DNA from 3 places in the Aminobacter aminovorans genome. Region 1 is predicted to be linked to each of the others. Evidence: predicted binding sites of a transcription regulator. Region 1 holds the regulator's gene; each other region holds the start of a gene.
What was found. The regulator LexA, encoded in region 1, represses DNA repair genes until DNA is damaged. The targets are predictions, from matches to a motif close to TGTTCNNNNTGTGTTCNG.
Positions count from the first base shown of each region.

Region 2: the regulator LexA is predicted to act here: its motif matches at 1,233-1,250, upstream of DY201_RS08495 (putative DNA modification/repair radical SAM protein).
Region 3: the regulator LexA is predicted to act here: its motif matches at 2,024-2,041, upstream of DY201_RS22605 (2'-5' RNA ligase family protein).

Region 1 is NZ_UFSM01000001.1:3,023,818-3,027,064, reverse strand. It holds gene DY201_RS14915 (molybdopterin molybdotransferase MoeA) at 1-899, shown strand, start outside; gene lexA (transcriptional repressor LexA) at 1,006-1,722, shown strand; gene DY201_RS14905 (ComEC/Rec2 family competence protein) at 1,828-3,247, opposite strand, start outside.
Region 2 is NZ_UFSM01000001.1:1,724,046-1,727,292, reverse strand. It holds gene DY201_RS08500 (glutamine synthetase family protein) at 1-1,139, shown strand, start outside; gene DY201_RS08495 (putative DNA modification/repair radical SAM protein) at 1,252-2,487, shown strand; gene DY201_RS08490 (UdgX family uracil-DNA binding protein) at 2,487-3,247, shown strand, end outside.
Region 3 is NZ_UFSM01000001.1:4,580,162-4,583,408, forward strand. It holds gene DY201_RS22600 (amidohydrolase family protein) at 1-1,390, shown strand, start outside; gene DY201_RS22605 (2'-5' RNA ligase family protein) at 1,394-1,909, opposite strand; partial or broken gene DY201_RS22610 (DmpA family aminopeptidase) at 2,099-3,129, opposite strand; gene DY201_RS22615 (NUDIX domain-containing protein) at 3,135-3,247, opposite strand, start outside.

The sequences.
Region 1 (3,247 bases):
GCACTGATACCGTCGTCATTCAGGAGAACGTTCGCGATCTCGGCGATGGCGAGATCGAGGTGGTCGAGCCGACGAGTGCCGGCCGCAATATCCGCGCCAGGGGTCTCGACTTCAAGCAGGACGACCTCATTCTGGATGCCGGACGCGTGCTCGACCCGGCAGCGCTCTCGCTGATCGCGGCTGCCAACCATCCCGGCGTCGAAGTGCTACGGGCACCTCTGGTAGCCATCATCGCCACCGGGGACGAACTGCTGCCGCCGGGCAGCAACCCCGGACCCGATCAGATCATTGCCTCCAACGCCTATGGTGTCGCGGCGATCGTTCAATCGGTCGGCGCGCGCGTGCTCGATCTCGGCATCGCCGCTGACCGCACCGAGGCAATCGCCGCATTGGTGGCGAAGGCGCTCGCAGCGGACGCTGACGTGATCGTCACGCTGGGCGGTGCTTCGGTCGGCGACCATGACCTCGTCCATCGAGTCCTCACCGATCTCGGCATGGCTCTCAACTTCTGGAAAATCGCCATGCGGCCCGGCAAGCCGCTGATGTTCGGCCGGCTTGGCGCCAGCCGCTGCGTCGGCCTGCCGGGAAATCCGGTCGCCAGCCTGATCTGCTCGCAGATCTTCCTGAAGCCCTTGGTGGCGAAGCTCGGTGGACGTTCCTATTCGCACGACATGCGCACGGGCATTCTCGACACGGCAATGGCCGCCAATGATCTGCGCCAGGATTTCGTCCGTGCGGCCGCGCGTGAAACCTCTGAGGGTCTCGTCGTCACGCCTTACCTGGTCCAGGATTCCTCGATGCTGCGCACGCTGGCCGCCGCCAACTGCGCCATCGTGCGGGCGCCCTTCGCACCGGCGATCGATGCCGGCAGCGCCTGCCAGGTGATGATGCTTCGCTGAAGCAAGCGCCTCCAGCCTTCACGAAATATCAACGGTTGCGGAACACAACTGGAACATATAGTGTTTGTTCTGGGTTTGTTTTTCTTCTGATTCCTCGGGGGTGGCGATGCTGACGCGCAAACAACACGAGCTTTTGCTATTCATCCACGAGCGGCTGAAGGAGGCGGGCATTCCGCCGTCGTTCGACGAGATGAAGGAAGCACTCGACCTCGCCTCCAAGTCCGGCATCCATCGCCTGATCACAGCTCTGGAAGAGCGCGGCTTCATCAGGCGCCTGCCCAACCGGGCCCGTGCACTCGAAGTGCTGCGCCTGCCCGATTCCATCGCGCCAGGCCTGAACGCGGCGAGGAAGTTCTCGCCCAGCGTCATCGAGGGCAGCCTTGGACGCAAACCGGATCCTTCACGCAGCATGTCGGCCGGCAATGACGACGATGTTGCATCGGCGGTTGCCATTCCCGTCATGGGACGCATCGCGGCCGGTGTGCCGATCGACGCCATCCAGCACAAGACCCATTCGATTTCAGTGCCGCCTGACATGATCATGGGCGGCGAGCATTACGCGCTTGAGGTCAAGGGCGACTCGATGATCGAGGCCGGCATCTTCGACGGCGACACTGTCGTCATCCGCAGTTCGACCACGGCCAATCCGGGCGAGATCATCGTCGCCCTTGTCGACGATGAGGAAGCGACGCTCAAGCGCTTCCGCCGCAAGGGCGCCTCGATCGCACTCGAGGCCGCCAATCCCGCTTACGAAACCCGCATCTTCGGGCCCGACAGGGTCAAGGTGCAGGGCAAGCTTGTCGGACTGATCCGCCGCTACTGATTTTCGGAGATTGCGGACTGCAAACATCGAAGGGCGGCTTTGACTACCGTCTGTGACTGTTCAGTATGCCGACCGCAATCCGCTACCCGGCCGATCTGCGCTTGGCTATGGTGACGCTGCTGGTGACTGCGTTGGGGCGGGTGTCGGCCTCTCTGGCTGTACCGTAGGTTGCGCCGTCGGCGCTTTCGGAGGTCTCTCGGCACGCTTGTAGGACGCCAGTCCCCGTGCTTCGCGTGAGAACTGGCGCTGGATGTGCCACGGGCGGTAGGGTTCTGGCACGGCGTGGCGAATGTCGATCTTCAGGCTGCTTGCTGTCTGATGCGTGATGAATATCGCGGCACTGCCGAGGCGCGCCAGTTCGCGCTTGGTAAGCACAACAGGCGCGGTCGACGTCGCCCCGGAGCAGATTCCGCCGGCCGTGGCATCGTCGACCACGATGAAATCCGCGCTGTCGCAGGCACGTGCAGCGGCTTCAGCATTCGCCGCATGGATGATCCGCTCGCCCGCCGCTCCTTGGACAGCACAGAGTTCCTCGCCGCAGACGAAGTTTCCTGCGGCCGCGACATTCACTGACGGTTTTTTCGCACTCGGGTCGGATGAATTGTCCGTACCGGCGGCGCGATCCATCGCCGGGCGTGCCGGGCTGACGACAGTTTCGGCCATCAGCGCGCGCTGCCAGTTGTCGACGGTGAATTGGTTCGGCCGGGCGCGATTGACGGCCAGCTTGCCGCCGCCGACCGGCACGCCGACGAGGCGGCCGTCTTCCGAAACGAGGACGTCTGGCGTTTCCGTTTCCACCACCATCAGCAGTCCTAGGGCAGCGAAGGGCAGTGCCGCTATGCGCAGCCAGGTCGTCGCCGTCGACGCAATGACGAGTGCTGCGGTGAACAGCAGCACTGCATGCGGCGAAACAAGGCCAACCGCGTCGACCGGCGAATATGCCGAGAACCACGTGGCGATGCCAATCATTCCTTTCAGGCCGGCCCCCATCGTGTCGAGGAAGAGGCCGTCGAGCCCGAGCGGCATGAAAATCCCTGCCATGACCGCGAAAGGCATCACCAGGACCGACACAAGCGGCGTGACTGCAAGATTGGCGAACAGGCTGAGCGGCGATACGCGTTGAAAATGCCAGGCGCCGAACACGCTGGTCGCCAGCCCGGCAATCACCGAGGTCGCGACGAGGCCGACCGCAACTGCCGCAGACCAGTGCCAGATCTTCGACGGCAGCGACCTTTGGACGACCGGCATCGCTTGTTCTTCCCGCCTTTCAGACCACCAGGCATAGGCACTGACAAGGGCGGCTGTGGCGGCAAACGACATCTGAAAGCTCGGCCCGACGACCTCATGGGGCGAGATCAGGATCACCACGACGGCGGAGATTGCGAGGTTGCGCATGGTGAGTGCTGCGCGATCGAACAGCACTGCCGTCAGCATCACCGCCAGCATGATGAAACTGCGCTGCGCCGCGACCTCGGCGCCGGAAATGAACAGATAGCCTCCGGTCGCAGCCAGGGCAGCACCTGCC
Region 2 (3,247 bases), 1.3 Mb from region 1:
TGCGCGCCTGGCCGATCCCTGGCACGCTGAAGTCTTTGCACGGCACAAGCCCGGCCCGCGGCCAGGTGCTGATGTCGATGTTCCATCTCGACGGCGCGCCGATGACCTCGGACCCTCGGCTGGCGCTGAAGCGGCAGGTCGACAGGCTGGCCGAAAAGGGCCTCTACCCCGCCGGCGCCTTCGAGCTCGAATTTTTCCTGCTCGCCAACGAGCGCGACGGCGACGGCAAGGTCCAACCGGCCCGTGCCGTGCTCGACGGCCGCGCGTCCGGCAAGACAGAAGTCTATTCGGTCGACCACCTGCACGGCATGGAACCGCTGTTCTCCGACATCTATGCCGCCGCCAAGGCACAAGGCATTCCCGCCGAGACGGTGATCTCGGAATATGCGCCGGGCCAGTACGAACTCACTTTGCGCTACCGTAAGGACGTCATGCAGGCCGCCGACGACCTGCTGATGCTGAAGCGGCTGGTGCGTGCCCAGGCCCGCCGCCACGGTGTCACCGCCTGCTTCATGGCCAAGCCGATCGAGAAATATGCCGGCTCGGGCATGCATTTTCACGTCTCGTTGCTCGACAGCGACGGCAACAACGTCTTCACCGAAGCCGAAGAAGGCACCTGGGAGCCCAATCTGCTACACGCGCTCGGCGGCCTGGCCGAGACGATGGCGGAATCGATGCTGGTGTTTGCGCCGCATGCCAACTCCTGGCGTCGCTTCGTCTCCCAGTCCTACGCTCCGGTGGCCCCGACCTGGGGCGTCAACAACCGCTCGGTGGCGCTGCGCGTGCCGGCGGGCGACGCCAAGAACCGCCGCATCGAGCACCGTCCCTCTGGCGTCGACGCCAACCCCTACCTCGTCGCGGCGACCATCCTCGCCGGCATCTCGAAGGGGCTGGAGGAACAGCTGGACCCCGGTCCTGAGACATCAGGCAACGGTTACGAACAGGCCGAAGGCACCGAAAGCGTGATGCCGCCGGACTGGCGATCGGCGATCGAGGCGGCGAAAGCGTCGGAATTCCTGCGCGAGGCGCTGGGCCACGACCTGCACCGCACGTTTACGGCGATCAAGGAAAGCGAATACCTGCGCGTCGCCCGCACGGTGAGCGAGCTCGACTACCACCTTTATCTGCACGAGGTGTGATCCCCGGGATGGCGGCTAATACCGCCATCCATTCGCCGACACGTCGTTCACAATTTGCCGCATCATAGCGAACCCTCTGGCCTTGGCAGCCAAAAGAACATATCATGAACTAATGACAGTTCTTTCGACCCCCGAGAAACTCGCGATCCTTTCCGACGCCGCGAAATATGACGCCTCCTGCGCCTCTTCGGGTGCCGGCGGCCGCGACTCGCTTAAGTCGCGCGGCATCGGTTCGACCGAGGGCATGGGCATCTGCCACTCTTACGCGCCCGACGGCCGCTGCATTTCGCTGCTCAAGATCCTGCTGACCAATTTCTGCATCTACGACTGCAGCTACTGCATCAACCGCTCCTCCTCCAATGTCCGCCGCGCCCGCTTCACGGTCGACGAGGTGGTGCGGTTGACCATGGATTTCTACAAGCGCAACTACATCGAGGGATTGTTCCTGTCTTCCGGCGTCATCCGTTCGCCCGACGAGACCATGACCGAGATGGTGGAGGTGGCCAGGCGGCTGAGGCTCGACGAAAAGTTCGGCGGCTACATCCATCTCAAGACGATCCCGGAAGCCTCGGCCGAGTTGGTCGAAAAGGCCGGCCTCTATGCCGACCGCCTGTCGATCAATGTCGAACTGCCGACCGATGAGGGGGTGAAACGACTGGCGCCGGAGAAGCGACCGGAGACGATCCGCGTCTCGATGGCAAAGTTGCGCTCGAAGATCGAGGAGAAGGCGGAGCCGACATTGAGGACGAAAACGCGTGAACGCTTTGCTCCCGGCGGGCAGTCGACGCAGATGATCGTCGGCGCCGACGCCACTTCAGATGCCGGCATCCTCAAGACCAGCGCTCGCCTTTACGGCAGCTACCAGTTGCGGCGCGTCTACTACTCCGCCTTCAGCCCGATCCCCGACGCCTCCTCTGCCCTGCCTCTGAAGAAGCCGCCGCTGATGCGCGAGCACCGGCTCTACCAGGCCGACTGGCTGATGCGTTTCTACGGCTTTGAACAGGGCGAGATCCTCGACGGCACGCCTGACGGCATGCTCGACTTGGAAATCGACCCCAAGCTCGCCTGGGCGCTGCGCAATCGCGCCTCGTTTCCCCTCGACGTCAACCGCGCCGACAAGGAGATGCTGCTGCGCATCCCGGGCTTCGGCACGCGCGCCGTGGAACGCATCATCGAGACCCGCCGCTTCAAGCGGCTGCGGCTCGAGGATGTCGGCCGGCTGTGCCAGTCCATCGCCAGGGTGCGCCCGTTCATTATAGCCGATGGTTGGTCGCCGGGTGCCACGACCGACGCAGCACGGCTGCGCGAGACGATCGCGCCAAAGCCACGACAACTCGAGCTGCTGTGATGGTATGCCAACCCACCTTGTCGCTGGCCGCATATGTCGTGCAGCTCGCCGGCCCGACCGACTTCGACGGCTGGCGCGACGCCGCGCGAAGACTGGCGACAAACGAGGTGAAGCCCGAGGACATCGAGTGGCATGTCGGCGGCGAAGCGACCGAGCTGCCGGCGCCGACCCCGGGTGTCGAATTCAGGGTCTCGAGAGACTTCATCGACCGCGCCGCCATCGTCGCCTGCCATTCCGACAGCCAGCGCTTCGCCCTGCTCTACCGGCTGCTGTGGCGGCAGCGCAGCGAGCCGCATCTGCTCCGCATCGCTTCCGACCCCGACGTGCGCCGTTTCGAAGCGATGGAAAATTCGGTCAGGCGCGACGAGCACAAGATGCACGCCTTCGTCCGCTTCCGAAAGATCGGCGACGGCGAGGCCGAACACTTCGTTGCCTGGTTCGAGCCTGACCACTTCATCCTCGAATTGGCAGCACCGTTCTTCGTGCGTCGCTTCACCGGCATGCATTGGGCGATCCTGACGCCACACGGCTCGGCCGAATGGGACCGCGAAAGACTGGTGCTCGGCCCCGGCGCGTCGAAGGATGATGCGCCCGCCGCCGACCAGTCGGAGGAGATGTGGCGGACCTATTTCGCCAGCATCTTCAATCCGGCCCGCCTCAAGGTGAAGGCAATGCAATCGGAGATGCCCAAGAAATATTGGCGGAACCTTCCCGAGGCTTCACTCATTCCGGGACTGATATCAGGTGCCGACCAAGCCGC
Region 3 (3,247 bases), 1.6 Mb from region 1:
ACGCCGGGTGATCGACCGCGCCTGGATCGCTGTCACCGGCGACCGCATCAGCGCCATCGGTGGCGACGGCGACGCCGAGCCTGTCGGCGCCAGGGACATCATCGACGGCACAGGAATGGTGGCGATGCCCGGCTTGATCGACAGCCATTCGCATGCCGGCCACGGGCTGGTGCGCAATGCCGGCGCCGGGCTCGACAGCTGGTTCGACGCCTGCGAGGAGATCTACGCGCGCGGCTCGACGCCGGACTTCTGGCGCGCCGAGGCGCGCATGACCCAGCTCGAACGCCTGCGTGGCGGCATCACCACCGGTATGACGCTGCTCGGCGGCGGCGCCGATATCTACCGCACCGACGATCCCATCTATGGCGACGCGCATTGCGGTGCGACCACCGAATCCGGGCTGCGCACCTTCATGGCCGTCGGCCCCGGCCGGACGCCCTTCCCGAAAAACTACCGCCAGTTCTCGGAGACCGGTCAGGCGCGCGACGTATCCGTCGGCTTCGAGCGCCAGCTCGAGGTCAGCGAAATCCTGATCGATCGCTGGAACGACCTGCTCGGCCGCGGCACCGGCGTGTGCCTTGTCATGCCGGTCTATTATGCCGCCCAGGTGGCGGATGCCGATGCCCGACGGCAGGTCGTCGAGATGGGCGAAGCGGTCATGGATCTGCGCCGTCGCAAGGGCGTGCTGTTCACCCAGGACGGCCACCGCGACGGGTCGATCGCGCTGGCGCGCGATCTTGGTGTCCTCGGTGAGTTCGCGCTTCTGGGTCATAGCGTCGACCTCACCGAGGAAGATTTCGCAGCACTGAAGGAGACAGGCGCGTCGATCATCCACAATCCGAGCGCCATCATGTCGATCTATGGCCGCTGCCCGGTGCCGGAGCTGCTCGAGGCTGGCATCACGGTCTGCCTGGGTTCGGACGCGGCCGCCCCCGACCGCGGCTACGACATGTTCCGCCACATGGCGCAGTGCATGCACTACCACCGCCGCCATTTCCGCGACCCGGCCTATCTGCCGCCCGGCAAGACCATCGAGATGGCAACGATCGACGCTGCCAGCGCGCTTGGCCTGGAGAAGGAACTGGGGTCGCTGGAGCATGGCAAGAAGGCCGACATCGTGCTGGTCGACATGCGCAAGCCGCATCTCTACCCGCCCGTCATGCCGGTGACGCGCATCGCCCATTTCGCCAACGCCGCCGACGTCGACACCGTCATCGTCAACGGCAAGGTGTTGATGCGCAGCCGCAGGACCGACCATCTCGACGCCGAGGACATCCTCGCCGATGCCGCCGAGCAGGCGGCACTCGCCTTCGAGCGTGTCGGGCTGACACATCTGCTGGAAGAACCTGAGGAGTTCTGGCGCAACGCGCGTCAGCCGCTGCAGCTCTGAGCCTCAGCCCAGCAACGGCCAGTTGCCGACGCTCCGGCGGCGGCCACTGGCCGAACGATGCAGGAGATGAAACTCCGTGATCGGGACGACGATCGGCCGGTCGAGAGGCGTTTCCGGGACGAGCCTGTCGGCGTAGAGCACGGTGCAGTGGGGCACTAAACCGGCGCGCCGGCGTAGCCGGAGCCCCGCACGGTTCAACGCATCGATGATCCGGCGTTCGAGCTCCACCACCTTATCGGCACCCTTGCCGCACAGCAGAACCAGCGGTTTCGATTCCCGGTTGTGGAAGCTGGCGATGCGGTCGAAGGCCAGCTCGAATGCCGGCACTCTGACTGTCGCGGCGGCGGCCGAGGCGTCATGCACCGTGGTTCGGTCGATCTCCCCGCCGTTGTGAAGCCCCACCAGCGAGACGTGCAGCTGTCCTGCATCGCGTGGCTTCCCGGACAGGCCATGGCTGCGGCGGGTATGGTCCGCCACCGTCGCCATCTGCGCCGACTGAGCCGGATGCAGACGAAACATCAGCCTGTCTGCGTCGGACCTTGCCTGCCTTGGCCAACGCGACGGTGGTCGCAAACCAAGCGAAGTTGCTCCGAAGTCGAACTGGAGTTGCCGCGACATGACTTCCTCCTTTTTAAGAACAAAGAAGGAATATGCTAAGTTTATTTTCCGAACCCGGCAATCCTGCTTCCAGAGCCCGTCGAAGGCGATCTAGCTCTGCTCTCTCAACCAGTCTGCCAGCGACGGCCTGACATGCCCGGCGCGGCCATGCATGACCTCGGCTGCACACATCGAGTTCACCACGGCCTCCTCGGTTGCTTCGGCCGCAGCGCGGAACAGGCGATCGATGCGGTTTTCGTTGAGGGCGGAGATGGAAACGAAGTCGGCACGCTCGTCATGATCGAAGGTCTGGGCGGTCGAGAAGCCGAGCGCGATGTCGCCGCTGCCATGCCCCCAATAGGCGCCGAGCCTGGCGAGACCGGCGCCGCAGCGGCGGACGACGCGCTTGAGCTGTCGGTGTTCCATCGCGATGTCAGTGGCGAGGATGACGATGACCGAGCCCTTCTCGGCCTCTCGCCTGCTGCGCGGATCGGGGCGACGACCATCGGGAAGGACGAGATCGCCGGCGCGGCCGAAATTGGTCAGCACCAGCACGCCGACATGATGCGCGCTGCCGGCCAACTCGATGCGGCGCGAGGCAGTGCCGATGCCACCCTTGAAACCGAAGCAGCTCATGCCAGTGCCGGCGCCGATATTGCCTTCGGCAACCGGCCCGGACGCGGCTGTTGCAAGCGCTGCGCGGGCATCGTCCTCGGTGACGGCGAGCGCCTGGATGTCGCTGAGATGGCCGTCATTGCACTCCATGACCACGGGATTGACCGTCGACGTCTCGCGGCCGATGTCCGGATTCTCCAGAACCGCCGCGCGGATCAGCGCGTTGGCGCAGGTGCCGACGCCGAAGGTGTTGGTGAGCAGGATCGGCGTCTCGATCGAACCGAGCTCGTCGACCTGCATCAGGCCGGTGCTCTTGCCGAAGCCGTTGATGACATCGCAGGCGGCCAACACCTTATTGCGGTACATGTTACCGCCATGGGGCAGGACCGCGCTCACGCCGGTGTTGAGGTCGCCCGAGCGAATGGTGCGATGGCCGATGGCCACGCCTGAACGTCGGTGATGGCGTTGAGCGGTCCGGTCGGCGACGTGCCGAAGGAGATGCCGAGCTCGCGGGCGATGGTCGACATCGGCGCTAGGCTCCGCGCAAGAGGTGAAGGGCTGCGTATTGCAGCAGCATGATGGTCTTGGCGTCGCAGATGCGGCCGTCGGCAACCATGGCGAGCGCCTCATCGATACCGACTTCGA